Regions from separate parts of the Chromobacterium sp. INPA-IVC genome, predicted to be linked through region 1. Evidence: predicted binding sites of a transcription regulator. Region 1 holds the regulator's gene; each other region holds the start of a gene.
The links. The regulator sigma-54, encoded in region 1, starts transcription at its own class of promoters, with help from an activator protein. The targets are predictions, from matches to a motif close to CTGGCACGCTTCATGCTT.
Positions count from the first base shown of each region.

Region 2: the regulator sigma-54 is predicted to act here: its motif matches at 2,936-2,953, upstream of eat (ethanolamine permease).
Region 3: the regulator sigma-54 is predicted to act here: its motif matches at 1,999-2,016, upstream of glnA (type I glutamate--ammonia ligase).
Region 4: the regulator sigma-54 is predicted to act here: its motif matches at 3,061-3,078, upstream of ACX17K_RS16170 (pilin).

Region 1 covers NZ_JBTNLS010000006.1:215,701-220,507, forward strand. The annotation lists gene lptA (lipopolysaccharide transport periplasmic protein LptA) at 1-543, shown strand, start outside; gene lptB (LPS export ABC transporter ATP-binding protein) at 540-1,268, shown strand; gene ACX17K_RS12750 (RNA polymerase factor sigma-54) at 1,272-2,672, shown strand; gene hpf (ribosome hibernation-promoting factor, HPF/YfiA family) at 2,740-3,072, shown strand; gene ptsN (PTS IIA-like nitrogen regulatory protein PtsN) at 3,197-3,658, shown strand; gene hprK (HPr(Ser) kinase/phosphatase) at 3,651-4,607, shown strand; gene rapZ (RNase adapter RapZ) at 4,588-4,807, shown strand, end outside.
Region 2 covers NZ_JBTNLS010000009.1:209,906-214,712, reverse strand. The annotation lists gene eutC (ethanolamine ammonia-lyase subunit EutC) at 1-77, opposite strand, end outside; gene ACX17K_RS18340 (ethanolamine ammonia-lyase subunit EutB) at 74-1,456, opposite strand; gene eat (ethanolamine permease) at 1,453-2,868, opposite strand; gene aroC (chorismate synthase) at 3,054-4,154, shown strand; gene ACX17K_RS18325 (EAL and HDOD domain-containing protein) at 4,211-4,807, shown strand, end outside.
Region 3 covers NZ_JBTNLS010000004.1:82,795-87,601, reverse strand. The annotation lists gene ACX17K_RS08030 (DUF4124 domain-containing protein) at 1-392, opposite strand, end outside; gene glnA (type I glutamate--ammonia ligase) at 513-1,931, opposite strand; gene ACX17K_RS08020 (rhodanese-like domain-containing protein) at 2,204-2,656, shown strand; gene aroE (shikimate dehydrogenase) at 2,863-3,684, shown strand; gene mtgA (monofunctional biosynthetic peptidoglycan transglycosylase) at 3,687-4,373, shown strand; gene mgtE (magnesium transporter) at 4,595-4,807, shown strand, end outside.
Region 4 covers NZ_JBTNLS010000008.1:97,879-102,685, forward strand. The annotation lists gene ACX17K_RS16160 (PglL family O-oligosaccharyltransferase) at 1-412, opposite strand, end outside; gene ACX17K_RS16165 (PglL family O-oligosaccharyltransferase) at 505-2,358, opposite strand; gene ACX17K_RS16170 (pilin) at 2,464-2,943, opposite strand; gene ACX17K_RS16175 (adenosylmethionine--8-amino-7-oxononanoate transaminase) at 3,220-4,566, shown strand; gene ACX17K_RS16180 (cyclic-di-GMP receptor FimW-related protein) at 4,647-4,807, shown strand, end outside.

The sequences.
Region 1 (4,807 bases):
CGCATCCTGCTGGCCGGCCTGCTGCTGTCCGCCTCCGCGCTGGCGCACGCCGAACAGGCAGACAAAACCAAGCCCATCGAGATCACCAGCGACAATGGCTGCACCATGGAGCAGACCAAGGGCGTCTCCACCTGCACCGGCAACGTGGTGGTGATCCAGGGCACGCTGCGCCTGAACGCCGACAAGGTGGTCGCCACCCAAGACCCGCAAGGCAACCAGACGCTGCAGGCCACCGGCCGCATCGTCACCTTCCGCCAGAAGCTGGACAACAACAGCGGCTGGATCGAAGGCCAGTCCAGCAAGCTGGACTACGACAGCGCCAAGCACTTCGCGGTGCTGACCGGCAACGCCCGCGTCAAGCGCAACGGCGACCTCGTGATCGGCAACGTGATCACCTACGACACCCAGAGCGAGGTCTACCAGGTGATGGGCGGCGGCGCCAACGCCGGCAAGGGCGGACGCACCACCGTGATCCTGCAGCCGAAGAACACCGCGTCGCAACCGGCGGCCGCCAAGCCCGCCGCCGGAGCCGCCGCGCAATGAAGCACAGCATCCTCACCGTCACCAACCTGAAAAAGCGCTTCAAGAAGCGCACCGTGGTCAAAGACGTGTCGCTCAGCATCGAGAGCGGCGAAGTCGTCGGCCTGCTCGGTCCCAACGGCGCCGGCAAGACCACCAGCTTCTACATGATCGTCGGCCTGATCGGCGCCGACGACGGCGACATCCGCCTGGACGACGCGTCCATCACCCACTACCCGATCCATCAGCGCGCCCAGCTCGGCCTCGGCTACCTGCCGCAGGAGGCGTCCATCTTCCGCCGCATGACGGTGGAAGAGAACATCGCCGCCATCCTGGAAATCTCCGGCCTCAAGGGCAAGGAGCTGGAGAAAGAGCTGGACCTGCTGCTGGACGACCTCAACATCGGCCACCTGCGCGACAGCAACGCGCTGTCGCTGTCCGGCGGCGAGCGCCGCCGGGTGGAGATCGCCCGCGTGCTGGCCACCCGCCCGCGCTTCATCCTGCTGGACGAGCCGTTCGCCGGCGTGGACCCGATCGCGGTGATCGACATCCAGAAGATCATCTCCTTCCTGAAGGAGCGCGGCATCGGCGTGCTAATCACCGACCACAACGTGCGCGAGACGCTGCGCATCTGCGACCGCGCCTACATCATCAGCGACGGCTCGGTGCTGGCCTCCGGCGAGCCGGAAGAACTGGTCAACAACGAGAGAGTGCGCGAGGTCTACCTCGGCGAGCACTTCCATCTGTAAACGATGAAACAGGCACTTCAGCTCAAGGTATCCCAGCAACTGACGCTGACGCCGCAGCTGCAGCAATCGATCAAGTTGCTGCAACTGTCCACGCTGGACCTGCAGACGGAGGTGGAGCGTTTCCTGCTGGACAATCCGCTGTTGGAGCGCGGCGACGAGCCCCGCGACGGCGAAGCCGCGGCCGACAGCGCGGAGCAGCCCGAAAGCGCGGCCGAGCCGCAAGAGGCGGATGGACGCGACGACAGCGCCGGCGAGCTACTAGATTGGGGCGCGGGCAGCCGCAGGGGGGACGACGACGACTTCGACCCCATGCTCAACGTGCCCTGCCCGGTCAGCCTGCGCGAACACCTGCTGACCCAATTGAGCGAGATCGCCCTCTCCGACCGCGACCGCGCGGTGATGCGCCTGCTGATCGAGGAGCTGGACGACGACGGCTACCTGCCGCTGGAGCTGGACGAGCTGGCCGGCAACCTGCCGCTGGAGCTGGAGCTGGAAGTCGACGAGCTGGCCGTGGGCCTCAAGCTGCTGCAGCAATTCGATCCCGCAGGCGTCGGCGCCCGCTCGCTGGCAGAATCGCTGACGCTTCAGCTGCAGCGCCTTCCCGGCGGCGAGCCCGGGCACGCGCTGGCGCTGGCCATCGTCCGCGAGCACCTGGCCCTGCTCGGCGGCCGCGACTACGCCAAGCTGAAAAAGCTGCTGCGCTGCGACGACGCGGCGCTGCGCGGCGCGCAGGCGCTGATCGCCCGCCTCAACCCGCACCCGGCCACCGGCTTCGGCCACGGCGACATCCATTACGTGATTCCCGACATCAGCGTGCGCAAGCTGCGCGGCCGCTGGGCGGCCGAGCTCAATCGCGCGGCGATGCCCCGCCTGCGAGTCAACCGGCTGTACGAGCGCATGCTGGCCGACCAGCGCGCCGGCGGCGAAATGTCCGGCCGTTTGCAGGAGGCGCGCTGGCTGGTCAAGAACATCCAGCAACGGTTTGACACCATACTCAAAGTGGCGGAAGCTATCGTTGAGCGCCAGCAATCGTTCTTTGAGCACGGCGAAGTGGCGATGCGCCCGCTGATCCTGCGGGACATCGCGGAAGAACTGGGCCTGCACGAATCCACCGTTTCCCGATCCACCAGCCAGAAATACCTGCTTTGTTCGCGGGGCTTGTTCGAACTCAAGTATTTCTTCGGCAGTTCGCTGGAAACTGAAAGCGGCGGAGAGTGCTCCGCCACGGCGATCAAGGCCCATATCCGCGGCATGATAGACGCCGAGGACCGCGCGAAGCCGTTGTCCGACAGCGCCATCGCCGACGCGCTGGCCAAGCAGGGAATACAGGTTGCCAGACGCACCGTAGCCAAGTATCGTGAAGCCATGCAGATTCCGGCGGTGAATCTGCGCAAGGCACTGTAGGGCGCCTCAAGAATACAATGCCGCCCGGCAACCCGACCGGGTGGTCAACACCAGAAGGAGCTAGGGTATGAACCTCAAAGTAACTGGCCTGCACCTGGAAGTCACCCCGTCGCTGCGCGAATACATCGAGAACAAGCTCGAGCGCATTACCCGCCATGTCGACCACGTGATCGATATCTCCGTCACCCTGTCGGTGGACAAGCTGGTCCAGAAGGCTGAAGTCAATGTGCACCTGTCCGGCAAGGACATCCACATCGAAGCTTCCGAGGCCGACCTCTACGCCGCCATCGACCTCCTGATGGACAAGCTGGACCGCCAAGTCCTGAAGTACAAGGAAAAGCTGACCGAGCACCGCGCGCTGGGCTCGGGCGAAGCGTCTCAGACCCAGGCCACGCTGTAAGGCCTAGCTGAAGACAACGGGAGCCTGACGGTTCCCGTTTTTCTTTGCGCTTGCCGGTTTTCAGTACTATCAAGGCAACGTAGAATTCACAGTTTCACCCCAAGAGCCGCATGCATAATCCAACATGACTCTCATCGGCAAGATCCTGACCCCGGACCATATCCTGCTGGATCTGGACGTCGCCAGCAAGAAGCGGGTGTTCGAACAAGTGGGGCTGCTCGTGGAGAATACCCGCGGCATCGCCCGCAGCGAGGTTTTCGACAGCCTGTTCAGCCGTGAAAAACTGGGCTCCACCGGACTCGGCCAGGGCGTGGCCATTCCCCACGGCCGCGCGCGCGGCCTCAAGGAAGCCACTGGCGTGTTCATCCGCCTGAAGGCGCCCATTCCCTTCGACGCGCCGGACGGCAAGCCGGTGCAATGCCTGTTCGTGCTGCTGGTCCCCGAGCACGCCACCGACCTGCACCTGCAGGTGCTGTCGGAGCTGGCGCAGCTGTTCTCCAGCCGCCAGATGCGCGAGCAGATGCTGGGCACCGGCGCGCGCGACGAACTGTACAAGCTGCTTTGCGAATGGACGCCCCATGCCTAGCATCACCGTGCGCCGGCTGTATCAGGAAAACCAGCAGAAGCTGAATCTGACTTGGGTCGCCGGCACCGGCGGCTCCGACAACGTGATCGGCAACGACGACCAGCGCCCGACGCTGGCCCTGGTCGGCCACCTGAACTTCATCCACCCCAACCGGGTGCAAGTGCTGGGCCTCGCCGAGGTCGACTACCTGAACAAACTGGAGCAGTCGGCGGCCAAGACCGCGCTGGACCAGCTGTTCCACAAGAGCATGTCGGTGGTGATGGTCACCAACAACCAGCCGGTGCCCCGGCTGCTGCGCGACTACTGCCACAGCCACAACGTGCCCCTGATGTGCAGCACGCTGGAAAGCCCGTACCTGATGGACGTGCTGCGGATCTACCTGGCCCGCGCGCTGGCGGTGTCGACCGTGCTGCACGGCGTGTTCCTCGACGTGTTCGAGATCGGCGTGCTGATCATGGGCGACTCCGCGATGGGCAAGAGCGAGCTGGCGCTGGAGTTGATCTCCCGCGGCCACGGCATGGTGGCCGATGACGCCGTCGAGCTGTACCGCATCGGCCCAGATACGCTGGAAGGCCGCTGCCCGCCGCTGCTGCGCGACTTCCTGGAAGTGCGCGGCCTCGGCATCCTCAACATCCGCACCATCTTCGGCGAGACCGCGGTCCGCCCCAAGAAGGTGCTGAAACTGATCATCCATCTGGTCAAGGCCAACGACCAGGCGATGCAGGCGCTGGATAGGCTGAACATCCAGTCCGAGACCCAGGACATCATCGGCGTCACCGTGCGCAAGGTAGTGCTGCCCGTGGCCGCCGGCCGCAACCTGGCGGTGCTGGTGGAGGCCGCCGTGCGCAACTACATCCTGCAGCTGCGCGGCATCGACAGCACCCGCGAATTCATCGAACGCCACACCAATTTCTTGCGAGACCAGGAAAATGCGCCTGATATTGATTAGCGGCCTGTCCGGTTCCGGCAAGTCGGTGGCACTGCGCGCGCTGGAAGACTCGGGCTTCTACTGCGTGGACAACCTGCCCGCCACCATGCTGCCGGAAGCGATGGCGATGTATGCCGACTTCGGCTACAAGGACATCGCCATCAGCGTGGACACCCGCTCCGGCCCCACGCTGGGCGCGCTGCCCAAGGTGGTGGAATCCC
Region 2 (4,807 bases), on a different contig from region 1:
AGCGCGATGCGGGCGGCGGTGAGGCGGGACAGTTCGCTCCAGCCGTCTTCGGTGATGGGGTTTTGCTTTTCTTTCACGCCACGCCCTCCATCAGCGCCAGCAGCCGCTGTCGCTTGTCCTGCGGCAGCAGCCTGCCGCCGCGAGTGATTTCCATCGTCTCCAGCCAGTCTTCGAACTCCGGCGCGCGCTTCAGCCCCAGTGTATTGCGCAGGTAGAGCGCGTCGTGGAAGGAGGTGCTCTGGTAGCCCAGCATGATGTCGTCGGCGCCGGGCACGCCGATGATGAAGTGCACGCCGGCCGCGCCCAGCAGCGTCAACAGCGCGTCCATATCGTCCTGATCGGCCTCGGCGTGGTTGGTGTAGCAGATGTCGCAGCCCATCGGCAGGCCCAGGAGCTTGCCGCAGAAATGGTCTTCCAGCCCGGCGCGGATGATCTGCTTGCCGTTGTACAGATACTCCGGGCCGATGAAGCCGACCACGGTGTTGACCAGCAGCGGCGAGTAGCGGCGCGCCACCGCGTAGGCGCGCGCCTCGCAGGTTTGTTGGTCCACGCCCCAGTGGGCGTTGGCCGACAGCGCGCTGCCCTGGCCGGTTTCGAAGTACATCACGTTGCCGCCCACCGTGCCGCGCTTCAGCTCCCGCGCCGCCTGATGGGCTTCGTCCAGCACGGCGAGGCTGACGCCGAAGCCGGCGTTGGCTTTCTCGGTGCCGGCTATCGACTGGAACACCAGATCCACCGGCGCGCCCTGGCGGATCAGGTCCAGCGTGCTGGTGACGTGGGTGAGCACGCAGCTTTGAGTGGGGATGGCATAACGCTGGCGCACTTCGTCCAGCAGGGTCAGCAGGTTGCGGATGTCGCCGGGGCTGTCGCCGGCCGGGTTGATGCCGATCACCGCGTCGCCGGCGCCGTAGAGCAGGCCGTCCAGCGTGGCGGCGGCGATGGCGCGCGCGTCGTCGGCCGGATGGTTGGGCTGCAGCCGCACGCCCATCCGTCCCGGCAGGCCCTGGGTGTTGCGGAAGGCGGTGACGACGCGGCATTTGCGCGCCGCCTGCACCAGGTCCTGGTTGCGCATCAGCTTGGACACGGCCGCAGCCATTTCCGGGGTGAGGCCGGGAGCCAGCGCCGCCAGCGTCTCCGCGGTGGCGGCGTCGGACAGCAGCCAATCGCGCAGGCCGCCCACGGTCAGGTGGGAGACGGCGGCGAAGGCGGCGGCATCGTGGCTGTCGAGGATCAGCCGGGTGACTTCGTCTTCCTCGTAGGGAATCAGCGCCTGGTTGAGAAAGACAGTCAGCGGCAGATCGGCCAGGCACATTTGCGCCGCCACCCGCTCCTCGGCGCTGGCGGCGGCGACGCCGGCCAGCTGGTCGCCTGAGCGCAGCGGACTGGCGCGCGCCAGCAGCGTTTTCAGGTCGGCGAAGCGGTAGGTCCGCGGTCCTATGGCGATGGCGTGGCTCATGTCGTGGCCTTGACGGGGTCGGGTTGGGCTTCGGATGGCGCGCTGTGCAGCATCGCGTCTTGGGCAGCTTCGGCGCGCTGACGGGTGGTGGCGAGAAAGTACAGATAGCCGGCAGTGAACATCGCGGCGAAGATGCCGGCCAGCAGCCGGTTGTAATAGACCATGGCGACCAGGCAGATCAGCGAACAGCCCAGCGCCAGCGCTGGCAGCCATGGATAGCAGGGCGCGGAGAATGGCCGGGGCAGCGCCGGTTCGCGGCCGCGCAGCCGGAACAGCGCCAGCATCGACACGATGTACATGACGATGGCGCCTAACACCGACAGCGTGACGATGTTGGCGGTCAGCGGCTGGCCGGCGATCTGCACCAGATCGTCGCTGAAAATGGCGGCGATGCCGACCGCGCCGCCGGCCAGTATGGCGCGGTGCGGCGTCTTGAAGCGCGGATGGACGGCGGCCAGCGCGCGCGGCAGGTAGCCGGCCCGCGCCAGCGCGAAGATCTGCCGCGAATAGCCCATGATGATGCCGTGGAACGATGCCACCAGGCCGAACAGGCCCAGCCACACCAGCATGTGCAGCCAGCCGCTGTGCTCGCCGACGATCAGCTTCATCGCCTGCGGCAGCGGGTCGTTGATGTTGGCCAGCCGGCTCCAGTCGCCCGCGCCGCCGGCCATCACCATCACGCCGAAGGCCAGCGCCACCAGGGTGAGGATGCCGGCGATGTAGGCGCGCGGGATGGTGCGGGCCGGGTCCTTGGCTTCTTCGGCCGCCATCGCCGCGCCCTCTATCGCCAGGAAGAACCAGATCGCGAACGGCAGCGCGGCGAACATGCCGCCGACGGCGCCCCAATGGAAGGCGTCCTGCCCGGCCCAGCCGTGGCGCATGAAGTTGTCCCAGCTGAAGCCCGGCGCCACCACACCCATGAACACCAGCAGTTCGAAGATGGCCAGTAGCGTGACCGCCAGCTCGAACATCGCGGCGATGCCGACCCCGGCGATGTTCAGCGCCATGAACGCGAGATAGGCGCCGCAGGCGGTCCACTTGGGCGCCAGCGACGGGAATTGCACATTGAGATAAGCGCCGATGGCCAGCGCGATGGCGGGCGGCGCGAACACGAATTCGCACAGCGTGGCGAAGCCGGCGACGAAGCCGCCCAGTGGGCCGAAGGCGCGGCGGGCGTAGGCGAAGGGCCCGCCGGCGTGCGGAATGGCGGTGGTCAGCTCGGTGAAGCTGAAGATGAAGGCCGTGTACATCAGCGCGACGAACAGCGTGGCGCACAGAAAGCCCAGCGTGCCGGCCTGCGCCCAACCGTAGCTCCAGCCGAAGTATTCGCCGGATATCACCAGCCCCACGGCGATGCCCCATAGTTGCCAGCCGCCGAGCTTGCGCGCGAGGCCGGATGTCGATGCGTTCATGGCAGACTCCTGTCCGATTGGATGGCCTTCCCGTCGGGAAGGGCGGGCATTCCCGCATCGCCCGTTTATGCAAAAAGAATGCCAGCGTCCGCTGCCGATTTCAATGCGCGCCGCAGCATGGCTGTTTGCTGCGCGCGCCATGCTAGAATCGATGACGATACGCAATCAGGGGCAGGGGAAAGCAGATGTCAGGCAGCAGCATGGGACGATTGTTTACGGTGACTTCCTTCGGCGAGAGCCACGGGCCGGGCATAGGCTGCGTGGTGGACGGTTGTCCGCCGGGACTGGCCTTGACCGAGGCGGACATCCAGGCGGAGCTGGACCGCCGCAAGCCTGGCACCAGCCGCCATGTCACCCAGCGCCGCGAGCCGGACACCGTGGAAATCCTGTCCGGCGTCTACGAGGGCAAGACCACCGGCACGCCGATCGCGCTGCTGATCCGCAACACCGACCAGCGCAGCAAGGATTACGGCAATATCGCCGAGACTTTCCGCCCCGGCCATGCCGATTACTGCTACTGGCATAAATACGGCACCCGCGATCCGCGCGGCGGCGGCCGCTCCTCGGCGCGCGAGACTGCGGTGCGCGTCGCGGCCGGCGCCATCGCCAAGAAGTGGCTGAGCGAAAAATACGGCATCGTCATTCGCGGCCACATGACTCAGATCGGCGAAGTGCAGATGCCGTTCAAGGGCTGGGAGCATGTGGGCGGCAATCCCTTCTTCAGCGCCGATCCGGACATCGTGCCGCGGCTGGAAGAATATATGGACAGCATCCGCAAGAGCCTGGACTCGATCGGCGCGCGGCTGCGCGTGGTGGCCGACAATGTACCGGTGGGCTGGGGCGAGCCGGTGTTCGACCGCCTGGATGCTGACATCGCCTACGCGATGATGAGCATCAACGCGGTCAAGGGCGTGGAGATCGGCGCCGGCTTCGGCTGCGTGGCCCAGAGGGGCAGCGAGCACGGCGACGAGCTGACGCCGCAAGGCTTCGCCAGCAACCACGCCGGCGGCGTGCTGGGCGGCATCTCCACCGGCCAGCAGATCGACGTTTCCATCGCCATCAAACCGACGTCGTCCATCGCCCAGCCGCGCCGCTCGATCAACAAGCAGGGCGAGGCGGTGACCATGGAAACCCATGGCCGCCACGATCCCTGCGTCGGCATCCGCGCCACGCCGATCGCCGAGGCGATGCTGGCCCTGGTGCTGATCGACCACGCCTTGCGCCACCGCGCGCAATGCGGCGATGTGCGGGTGGAAACGCCGAGAATTGCGGGTCATATCGGCTAGAATGCACATATACCGGCCGGGCAGGCTCGAGGCCAGTTCAACCCTGGGATGACACCATGCTGAAAAATCTGATAGATGGATTGGCCGGACGTCTGAAGAAGAACGCGAATGAGGAAGAGGCCCCGCATCAGGAGGCGGGGCCGGAGCCGCTCGATACCATCATCCCGCCGCCGCCGGCGGAGGACGAGCCGGTCGACCTGCCCGCCACGCTGGGCTTTGTGTCCCACCAGCCGGTGATGGACCGCCAGCAGCGCGTCGTCGCCTACGATTTTTTCGTCCGCCAGGGCAAGCGCAACATCGAGGCCGGCAAGCAGCAGGAATTCGACCGGCTGCTGCTGGCCACGCTGCACAATATGGACATATTCCGGCTGCTGGCTTACCGCCGCGCCTTCGTCCACATCGCGATGACCTCGCTCGACGATCCGCAGTTGCGCGGCATGCCGGCGGGCAGCGTGATCTTCGTGCTGGAGCCGCTGCCGGGGATGGAGGTGGCGGAGCACATGCTGCGCCAGCTGGACGAGCTGCAGAAGCTCGGCCTGCGCTTCGCGCTGGAACCCGCCGCCTACGACCAGAACATGCTTAGCCCGGGATTGCAGGCCGATCTGTTCAGCCGCGTCGACTTCATGGTGCTGGACTTCGCGGGTCCGTCCACC
Region 3 (4,807 bases), on a different contig from region 1:
ACCCGGTCCAGATACTTCTGGTAGTTGCGGGCCTCGTCTCCCAGCCGCACCGCCTTGCCTTCATCCAGCGCCTTCTTGGCGGCGTCCAGCGCCTTGGCTTCGTTGGACAGCTCCTGCTCCAGTATCTTTTTGCGGCCGCCGTCGCGCTGCTTCTGGGTATCGGCGTCCACATTGGGATAGCCGCCGGACGCGGCGGGCTTGCCGGCGGAGGCGCCGTTGTTCTTGGCGCGCTGGCTGGGATAGGACGACAGCGGATTCAGCTTGATCGGCTGCGCGCCGCGGATCGGCACATTGGTGTAGGTGACGTTGCCTTGCGGGTCGACGTACTTGTAGATGGTGGCCGCCTGGGCCGCCCCGCAGGCCAGCAGCAAGCAGAGTGCGAATGTCTTCATCGTCCGGATACAGGGTGTGGATCGCCCTTGCATGATAAGCAAATCGGGCCGCCGCGTCATTTATGCGAGAGCAAGAAAAACGGCAGCCTGGGCTGCCGTTCCAATTGACGCGTTTTCTGCTTACAGCGAGTAGTACATCGCGAATTCCACCGGGTGGGTGGTCATGCGGGCCAGGTTGACTTCCTGCATCTTCAGTTCGATGTAGGCGTCGATCCACTCGTTGGAGAACACGCCGCCGCGGGTCAGGAACTCGCGGTCCTTGTCCAGCGCGGCCAGCGCTTCGTCCAGGCTGGCGCACACGGTCGGGATCAGCTTGTCTTCTTCCGGCGGCAGGTCGTACAGGTTCTTGTCCGCGGCGTCGCCCGGGTGGATCTTGTTCTGGATGCCGTCCAGGCCGGCCATCAGCAGCGCGGAGAAGCACAGGTACGGGTTGGCCAGCGGATCCGGGAAGCGCGCTTCGATGCGGCGGCCCTTCGGGCTGGCCACGTGCGGGATGCGGATCGAGGCGGAGCGGTTCTTGGCCGAGTAGGCCAGCTTCACCGGCGCTTCGTAGTGCGGCACCAGGCGCTTGTAGGAGTTGGTGCCCGGGTTGGTGATCGCGTTCAGCGCCTTGGCGTGCTTGATGATGCCGCCGATGTAGTACAGCGCGGTGTCGGACAGGCCGGCGTAGCCTTCGCCCGCGAACAGGTTCTTGCCGTCCTTCCAGATGGATTGGTGGACGTGCATGCCGGAACCGTTGTCGCCGACGATGGGCTTGGGCATGAAGGTGGCGGTCTTGCCGTAGCTGTGGGCGACGTTGTGCACCACGTACTTCAGGATCTGGGTCCAGTCGGCGCGCTGGGTCAGCGTGCTGAACTTGGTGCCGATCTCGTTCTGGCCGGCGGTGGCCACTTCGTGGTGGTGCACTTCAACCGGCACGCCCAGTTCTTCCAGCAGCAGCACCATCGCGGAGCGGATGTCCTGCGAGGAGTCCACCGGCGGCACCGGGAAGTAGCCGCCCTTGATGCCCGGGCGGTGGCCCATGTTGCCGCCTTCGAATTCCTCGGCGGACGCCCATGCGGCTTCCTCGGCCTTGATCTTGACGAAGCAGCCGGACATGTCGGCGCCCCAGGTGATGCTGTCGAAGATGAAGAATTCCGGCTCCGGGCCGAAGTAGGCGGTGTCACCGTGGCCGGATGCCTTCAGGTAGGCTTCGGCGCGCTTGGCGATGGAGCGCGGGTCGCGGTCGTAGCCCTTGCCGTCGGCCGGATCGATCACGTCGCAGTGCATGAACACGGTCGGCTCGTCGAAGAACGGATCGAGGCGGGCGGTGGCAGGGTCGGCCATCAGCAGCATGTCGGAAGCCTGGATGCCTTTCCAGCCGGCGATGGAGGAGCCGTCGAAGGCGTGGCCGCGCTCGAACCACTCGTCGGCGTCTTCCAGCAGCACATGCGCCGGGATGGAGACGTGCTGTTCTTTGCCGCGGGTGTCGGTGAAGCGCAGATCGACAAATTTGACGTCGTTTTCTTGGATCAGTTTGACTACGTCGGCTACTGCCATGTTTTATCTCCTGGAAGGCAACGGGCACCCAAGGGCAAGTGCGTGAAAATTTTGGTACGTCCCCGGCAAGCAGGAAGCGTGCCAGCCTCTGAAACGCTGCTGCTGCATTGTGTCATAGCCGCTTTGGCTTATCCAGCCGGCTGGAATGACTGAGCTTGAACCAATCTGGTGCCTCGATCCGGGCGGTGCACCGATGTGGTGCAATTTGCCAGTCATGCCGGGCGGGTCGATAATCGCCAACATAAGCCCGAAGTGTTGCAGGAGGAAAACAGATGAGCAGAATGAAACTGATTCTGGAGGCCGCGCACCAGCGCGCCGAACAGTTGGGCCTGTCCTACAGCGGAGCGGTGCTGCCCGACGAGGCCTATGAATTGATGCAAGGCCTGCCCAAGGCGGTGCTGCTGGACGTGCGCAGCCATGCGGAGTGGCAATTCGTCGGCACCGTGCCCGGCGCGGTGAACATCGAATGGCGCAGCTATCCCGGCATGGAGCCGAATCCCAACTTTCTGGCCCAGTTGACTCATCAGGTGGACCCGGAGGCGGTGCTGTTGGTGATCTGCCGTTCCGGCGCCCGTTCCGATCAAGTGGCGCGGCTGGCGGCGGACAACGGCTACAGCGAGGTGTACAACGTGCTGGAAGGCTTCGAGGGCGACCGCGACGGCGACGGCCACCGCAACTCGGTCGGCGGCTGGCGCTGGCGCGGCCTGCCGTGGGTGCAGGGTTGAGCGCAGTCCTTGTCCGAGGCGGTTGAAGTTTGCGGCGTTAAGCGGCAAAGTGTGGGGTGAACCCGCAGCTTCGATCTGTCGACAAAGCCACGACGCGCCGTACGGCGCATTCCCGATGGGCGCGCGCCCGGTTTCAGGGCGCGCCGGGAGGTTTTGTCGGCGGCGCCTTGGCCGCACAAAACATATCGCATTTTGGAAAGCCGGACATGACCGACCGTTACGCCGTAATCGGCAACCCGATCTCCCACAGCCAGTCGCCGTTCATCCATGAGGAGTTCGCCCGGGCCACCGGAGAGGACATCAGCTATGAGCGCCTGTTCGCCGACATCGGCCGCTTCAACGAGGTGGTGGGCGAATTCGTGGCCAAGGGCGGCAAGGGGCTGAACATCACGCTGCCGTTCAAGGGCGACGCCTTCCGCTACGCGTCCGAGCTGACCGAGCGCGCGCGCGCGGCCGAGGCGGTCAACACGCTGGCCTTCCGCGACGGCAAGGTCTACGGCGACAACACCGACGGCGTCGGCCTGGTGCGCGACATCGTGGAAAACCTGGATTACCCGATCGCCGGTCGACGCGTGCTGATCCTGGGCGCCGGCGGCGCGGTGCGCGGCGTGCTGGAGCCGATTCTGGAGCAGAAGCCCGCCAGCCTGACCATCGTCAACCGCACCGTGATCAAGGCCGAGGCGCTGGCTCATCACTTCGCCCGCTACGGCAAGGTGGAGGCGGTCGGCTACCCCGCGCTGGAAGGCCGCAGCTTCGATATCGTCATCAACGCCACCTCCACCAGTCTGAACAACGAGATGCCGCCGCTGCCGCACGGCGTGTTCACCTCGCGCACGCTGGCCTACGACATGGTGTATAGCGCCGGCCTGACGCCGTTCCTGCAGCGCGCCCAAGGCGAAAACGCCGGCATGCTGGCCGACGGCCTGGGCATGCTGGTGGAGCAGGCTGCCGAGTCGTTCTCCATCTGGCGCGGCGTGCAGCCCGAGACGCGCAAGGTGACCAATATGCTGAGGGAAGTGCTGGCCTGAGCATGACGCGCATCCTGTTCAAGATCCTGGCGGCCCTGGTGGCCGCCTTTCTGCTGTATAACCTGTGGGTGCTCGGCCATATCGTCTATTGGCGCGACCACAATCCCGGCGCCAGTTCCTTCATGAACGAGCAGCTGGCCAGGCTGCAGCAGGACGACCCCGAGGCCGAGCTGCGCCACAAGTGGGTGCCGTACGACAAGATATCGCCCAATCTGAAGCGGGCGCTGATCGCATCGGAAGACGCCAAGTTCGTCGACCACGAAGGCTTCGACTGGGACGGCATCGAGGCGGCGTTCGAGAAGAATCTGCAGAAGGGCAAGATCGTCGCCGGCGGTTCCACCATCAGCCAGCAACTGGCCAAAAACCTGTTCCTGTCCAGCGGCAAGACGCCGTGGCGCAAGCTGGAGGAGGCGCTGATCACGGTGATGCTGGAGTCGGTGCTGGACAAGCGCCGCATCTACGAGATCTACCTGAACGTGATCGAGTGGGGCAACGGCGTGTTCGGCGCCGAGGCTGCCTCGCGCTATTACTTCCGCACCGGCGCCTCGCGCCTGTCGTCGTCCCAGGCCGCCAAGCTGGCCGCGATGGTGCCCAATCCGCGCTATTACGACGAGCATCGCGGCGCGCCGGGCCTGGCGCGCAAGACCCGCATCATCCAGCGCCGGATGGGCTACGTCGAACTGCCCTGATCCCGTTGCTCCCGCCCGCCGCCTTGTCCGCGGCGGCGGGTGGAAGCCGCTTGTGACGATATGTTACAATCGCGACTTTCTTTTCGCGCGCCGCGGGCACGCCGCGGCCAACGCAATGGACTTACCCAGTTATCCCTTAATCGAATCCCGTATCACTCTATAAAATCCCGCCTCACACCGTCGGCCCCCTTCGCGCGCCCAGTGGGCGGAAGGAGACGTGCATGACGGTTGCCTACAAGCAACAATCCGCCGATCGTCTGCAGGAAAGCCTGGGCCTGGTGCAGCGCCTGATCGAGCGCCAGCGCCAGCTTGAACATCTTGCTACGCGTCAGGACGCGGCCGAAGCCGCCGCCGATCCGCAGGCGCCGCAACACAATCTGCTGGAACTGGGACAGAAACTGTCCCAACTGCACCCGGCCGACATCGCCCACGTG
Region 4 (4,807 bases), on a different contig from region 1:
TCAGCGACTGCACCAAGCCACCGACGATGACCGCCCGCGCCAGCCACACCGCGAACTCCCGGTCGCCCAGGGCGCCGCGCAGCGACGCTGTGACCGAGGCCAGCAACGCCGCCGCCAGCCAGGCCAGCGCAGTGACGTAGCTCATGCCGGGAAACAGCAGGTGGACGAACTGCGGCTGCAGCGCCCAGGCCCCGGCCAGGGCCAGGCACAGCCAGCCGGCGCGCGGCATCGAATCGAACAGCCGCGCGCCGGGCAGCAGAAACACGCCGGCGGCCAGTAGCAGCCAGATCACGTTGATCTCGCCGAACCACTGCGGCAGCGGCACGAAGTGGACGCGGGAGGCGAAAGGCACGATGGCGATCAGGCAAAGTGCCAGCAACGCCAGGCGCTCGGAAATCTTCTGAAAAGTCATGGCAGATCAGATGTCGGAAAGCAGGAAGCGGGCAGCATACCGCATGCGCCGCCCCGGCAAAACCCATCAAGTGTGTCGGCGCGTTACAAAGCTCAGAACAGCGTCTTGCGCGTGACCGGCGACGCGACAGTCATCACCGCGGCCACGCGGCCGGCATCCGTAGACATGCCATGCGCGGCGTATGCCTGAGCGGATCGCCCCGCCAGGCTCGCCAACGGCTTCATCTCCGGCTCCTGGCTAGCTGCGAGCACTGCGGCAAACTGAGGGCAATAGTCAGGAAAGCTCGCGATCGCCAGCGCCAGGCTTGCCTGGGCAGCCTCCGGCTGATGAGCCAAAGCTTGCAGCTGGCTGAGCTTGACCAGCGTGGATGGATAAGGCTGCCACTTGGCAAACTGTTCGAAACGAGGAAGCTCAAGCGCCAGCATTTCCCGGGTCGGCACCAGATAGTTCGCCAGCATGAGATTGGTCTCCGCAGTCCAGAACGGATTCAAACCCGCCTTTTCCAGGAAGATGATCCTCTGCTGATTTTCGGCAATCGATCGTGTCGGATAATTGTATCGAATCAGCTTCGGAAACAAAAAAGCGCCGCCGGCGACATGCGCCCACATCGCGCTGCCGGCCAACAAGCAGAGGCCATTGCGCAGCAGTCGGGAAAAAGGCAGCGTCAACGCCGCGGCAGGCGACAAGGCGCATATCAGCGTCAACATTGCCAAAAACGGCATATACCATAGCGGAAACTCAAACTGGCTATGGATCAGTATTGCCGCGGCGATGCTGATCAACATCATGTTCTCGGGTGTTTGCCTGCCCCTTCCCATATAGGGGAAAAGGCACCAAACCAGCCCGACCAGAACAGTCAGCGCGCCGGATAAGCCTGTTTCAGCCAATAGCTGGAAGAAAAGGTTGTGGCAGTGCGTAAACAACCAACTTTCCGGCGCCTTGGGCAGTCCTCCAAACGCCTCCAGACGAACAGACTCGGCCGCGTAACTGCCCAGTCCTCCCCCCACCCAAGGATGCGCCAGAAAGACTTCCCACGCCTTGCTCCATTCTATCCGCCTCCTGGCGCCGAAACCTGCGTCCATCAGACGATCCGAACCGCTCTGCATCTGCAGATGCAATCCCAAATGATTCAGCCCGGCAATGATCTCCCGGTTGAATACCTGCAACAACACCAGCAGGATGACTGCGGACAGCATCGCGTGCAGCATGCGTTTCAGCACTGGATCCGCTGGCGATCGGCGATACCAGAACCATGCGACGCATGCCCAGGCCAAACCATACGCCAACACCAGCCGGGCTCCCGTCCAGGTCATGAACAACGCCAGAAATAAAAGAACGGCAAAGCAGAAACCCATTCTCAACGCACCGCGCGCATACAACAGGCAAACCGCGGGAATGGCCCATGCCACATACTCGGCATACATATTGCGCTGGCCGACATTCCCGAGCAGATCCGTCGGCGAACCCATATTGAACAACACCCAACCGCGGAAAAGCGGCGCCAGTCCCACGATCTGTATCGCGCCCAATATGATCTGGAGCGAAGCGCCCAACACCAAGCAAGCTGCCAAGAGCGCGCACCACCTCTCCCTGCTTATATGGGCGGCGTTGCTGACGAACAGGGAAAGAAACAGCATGCAGCACAAGGCGCCAAGAGCGGGAATGGCGAACAGGAAATTCTGATACCAGAGTCCGGACAAATAGCCCCATTGCAACAATAGCGCGGCTAATACCAACACCACTCGCGGAATGGCCAGCAGCTCTGCCCGAGTCGAAAGAAGCAATATCGACGCCAAACCACAGCCGCCGACGGCAAGCGCATTGCTCCACCAATCCTGAAAGGGAGGGTAGCGAGCGAAGTTCAGAAAAGGAGAAATGAAAAGCAGGGCGTACAGCAAGGCCAGCAAGCCGCCGCTACGAATATTGTTCGAAATATTGCCGCTCACCACCTCGCGCCCCCATGCTTGATATGCAATCGCATTCTCGCTTGGAATGCGCCAAAAAAGAAAGGAGGCGCATGCGCCTCCTGTTCCATCACTGCATTCTAAGCATCAATTCCGGCAAGTCGTCGGAACCACATTCGCGGTCAAGCCGTTCATCGTATAGCCGGTAGGCGCCGTGCCTACCGCAGATGCGGCGGAGTAATAGCAACCCCAGGTGATGCTGCCGGACCCGACGGTCGGCACCAGCGCGATCGCGCTGCCTGAAGACACTGTGCCATTGAAGGCAACGTAGATGATGCCGTTGGCACCAACCGCTACGCCCTGGACGGAAGTGCCCTGAATGGTGGTGGCAAGCCCATAGAGGGAGTTCAAAGGAGCGGTACCGCTCGCCCACGCGTTATTGGTCGAATAATATTCTGCCACCGCTGTCTGCGCGGCAGAGGCAAGCTGCAAGCCTTCCGACACCCGCGCGCGTTTCGAGTAGTCCTGATAAGCCGGAATCGCGATCGCGGCCAGGATGCCGACGATGGCCACCACGATCATCAGTTCGATCAGCGTGAAGCCCTGTTGTTTATGCTGTTTCTTCATGTTGAACTCCCAGTTTGAGCCAAGCTTAGCCAAAGCGGAGGCAGGCGCGTTTGCGCATCCCTCCCTCCCATCTTCAAAGGTCGCGGGTTTGCCCCGTCATGTTGTACCGAAACCAGCCAGCACGAAACATGCCAGCCCCGCAAAGAGCAGCCATCGGCGCCGGCCCGGGCACAGCTTTGTCAGCATAGGTCAGAAACTGCCGTTTTTCGTCACCCCGACTGCCCGTTCGGACTGTGCTAGCATCGCTTTCCCACCCGGATACACAGGAGCCGCCGCATGAGCAACCAAGCCTGGCTGGAGCGCAGTTTCGCCGCCGTCTGGCACCCCTGCACCCAGATGAAGCGCCACGAGCGGCTTCCCATCGTACCCATCGCCAGCGCGGACGGCGTATGGCTGACCGATTTCGACGGCAAGCGCTACCTGGACGGCGTCAGCTCCTGGTGGGTGAACCTGTTCGGCCACGGCCACCCGCGGATCAAGCAAGCGGTGCGCGAGCAGCTGGACCGGCTGGAGCACGTGATGCTGGCCGGCTTCACCCACCGCCCGGTGGTGGAGCTGTCCGAACGCCTGGCCAAGCTATCCGGCCTCGGCCATGCCTTTTACGGCTCCGACGGCGCCAGCGCCACCGAAATCGCGCTGAAAATGAGCTTTCATTACTGGAAGAATGTCGGCCGGCCGCAGAAAAGCCGTTTCGTCAGTCTGGAAAACAGCTATCACGGCGAAACCGTCGGCGCGCTGGCGGTCACCGACGTGCCGCTGTTCTCGTCCACCTACGCCGAGCTGCTGAAGCCCGGCCTGCGCGCGCCCAGCCCGGACGCCCGCCAGGCAGGACCCGGCGAAAGCGCGGCTGATGTCGCGCTGCGCGCCGCCCGCTCGCTGGAAAATCTGCTGGCCAAGCATGGCGGCGAGGTCGCCGCGGTGATCGTCGAGCCGCTGGTCCAAGGGGCCGCCGGCATGGCGATGTACGATCCGGTCTACCTGACCGAGCTGCGCCGGCTGTGCGACCGCTACGAAGTGCATCTCATCGCGGACGAGATCGCCGTCGGCTTCGGCAGAACCGGCAGCTTCTTCGCCTATCAGCAGGCCGGCGTCACGCCGGACTTCCTGTGCCTGTCCAAAGGCATCACCGGCGGCTTCCTGCCTTTGTCCTGCGTGCTGACCCGGGACGAAATCTACCACGCCTTCTACCATGACGACGTGGCGCGCGGCTTCCTGCACTCGCACAGCTACACCGGCAACGCGCTCGCCTGCGCGGCCGCGTTGGCGGTGCTGGACATCTTCGACGACGACAACGTGCTGGAGGCCAACCGGCTCAAGGCCGCCGATTTCACCGAGCGGATGCGCCCGCTGGCCAGCCGGCCCGAAATCCGCCATTTCCGCCATCAGGGGATGATCTGGGCCTTCGACGTCGAAACCACGCGCTCCGACTTTGCATTGGCTTATTTTTCGGCCATGCTGAAACGCGGATGCCTGTTGCGGCCGATAGGCAAAACGGTCTACTTCATGCCGCCGTATACGCTGAAACCCGAAGAGATGGACTGGCTGCTGACGGCCAGCCTCGACGCGCTGGACGAGGTGCTGGCAGGAACAAGCGCCGGCGGCGACGCCACCCCGCTGCCCTGAGCGCCTCCATCCCTTCCCTTTCGCAGCGCCCGCCTCGGAGCCATGCCCGAATGCCGCCACTCGTCTTGCCGAAGAAGGATATGGACCCGCAACTCGTCGACACCCAGCCAGCCAGCGTCGCAGCCTGGCTGGAGCGCCTCCCTTACACCGACCTTGCCGAATGCGGCAAGCTGCTGGGCCAGGGCCTCCACCAGCTGGGCCGCGTCCCGATGGATCCCATGCAGCGCTACAAGCTGCTCAA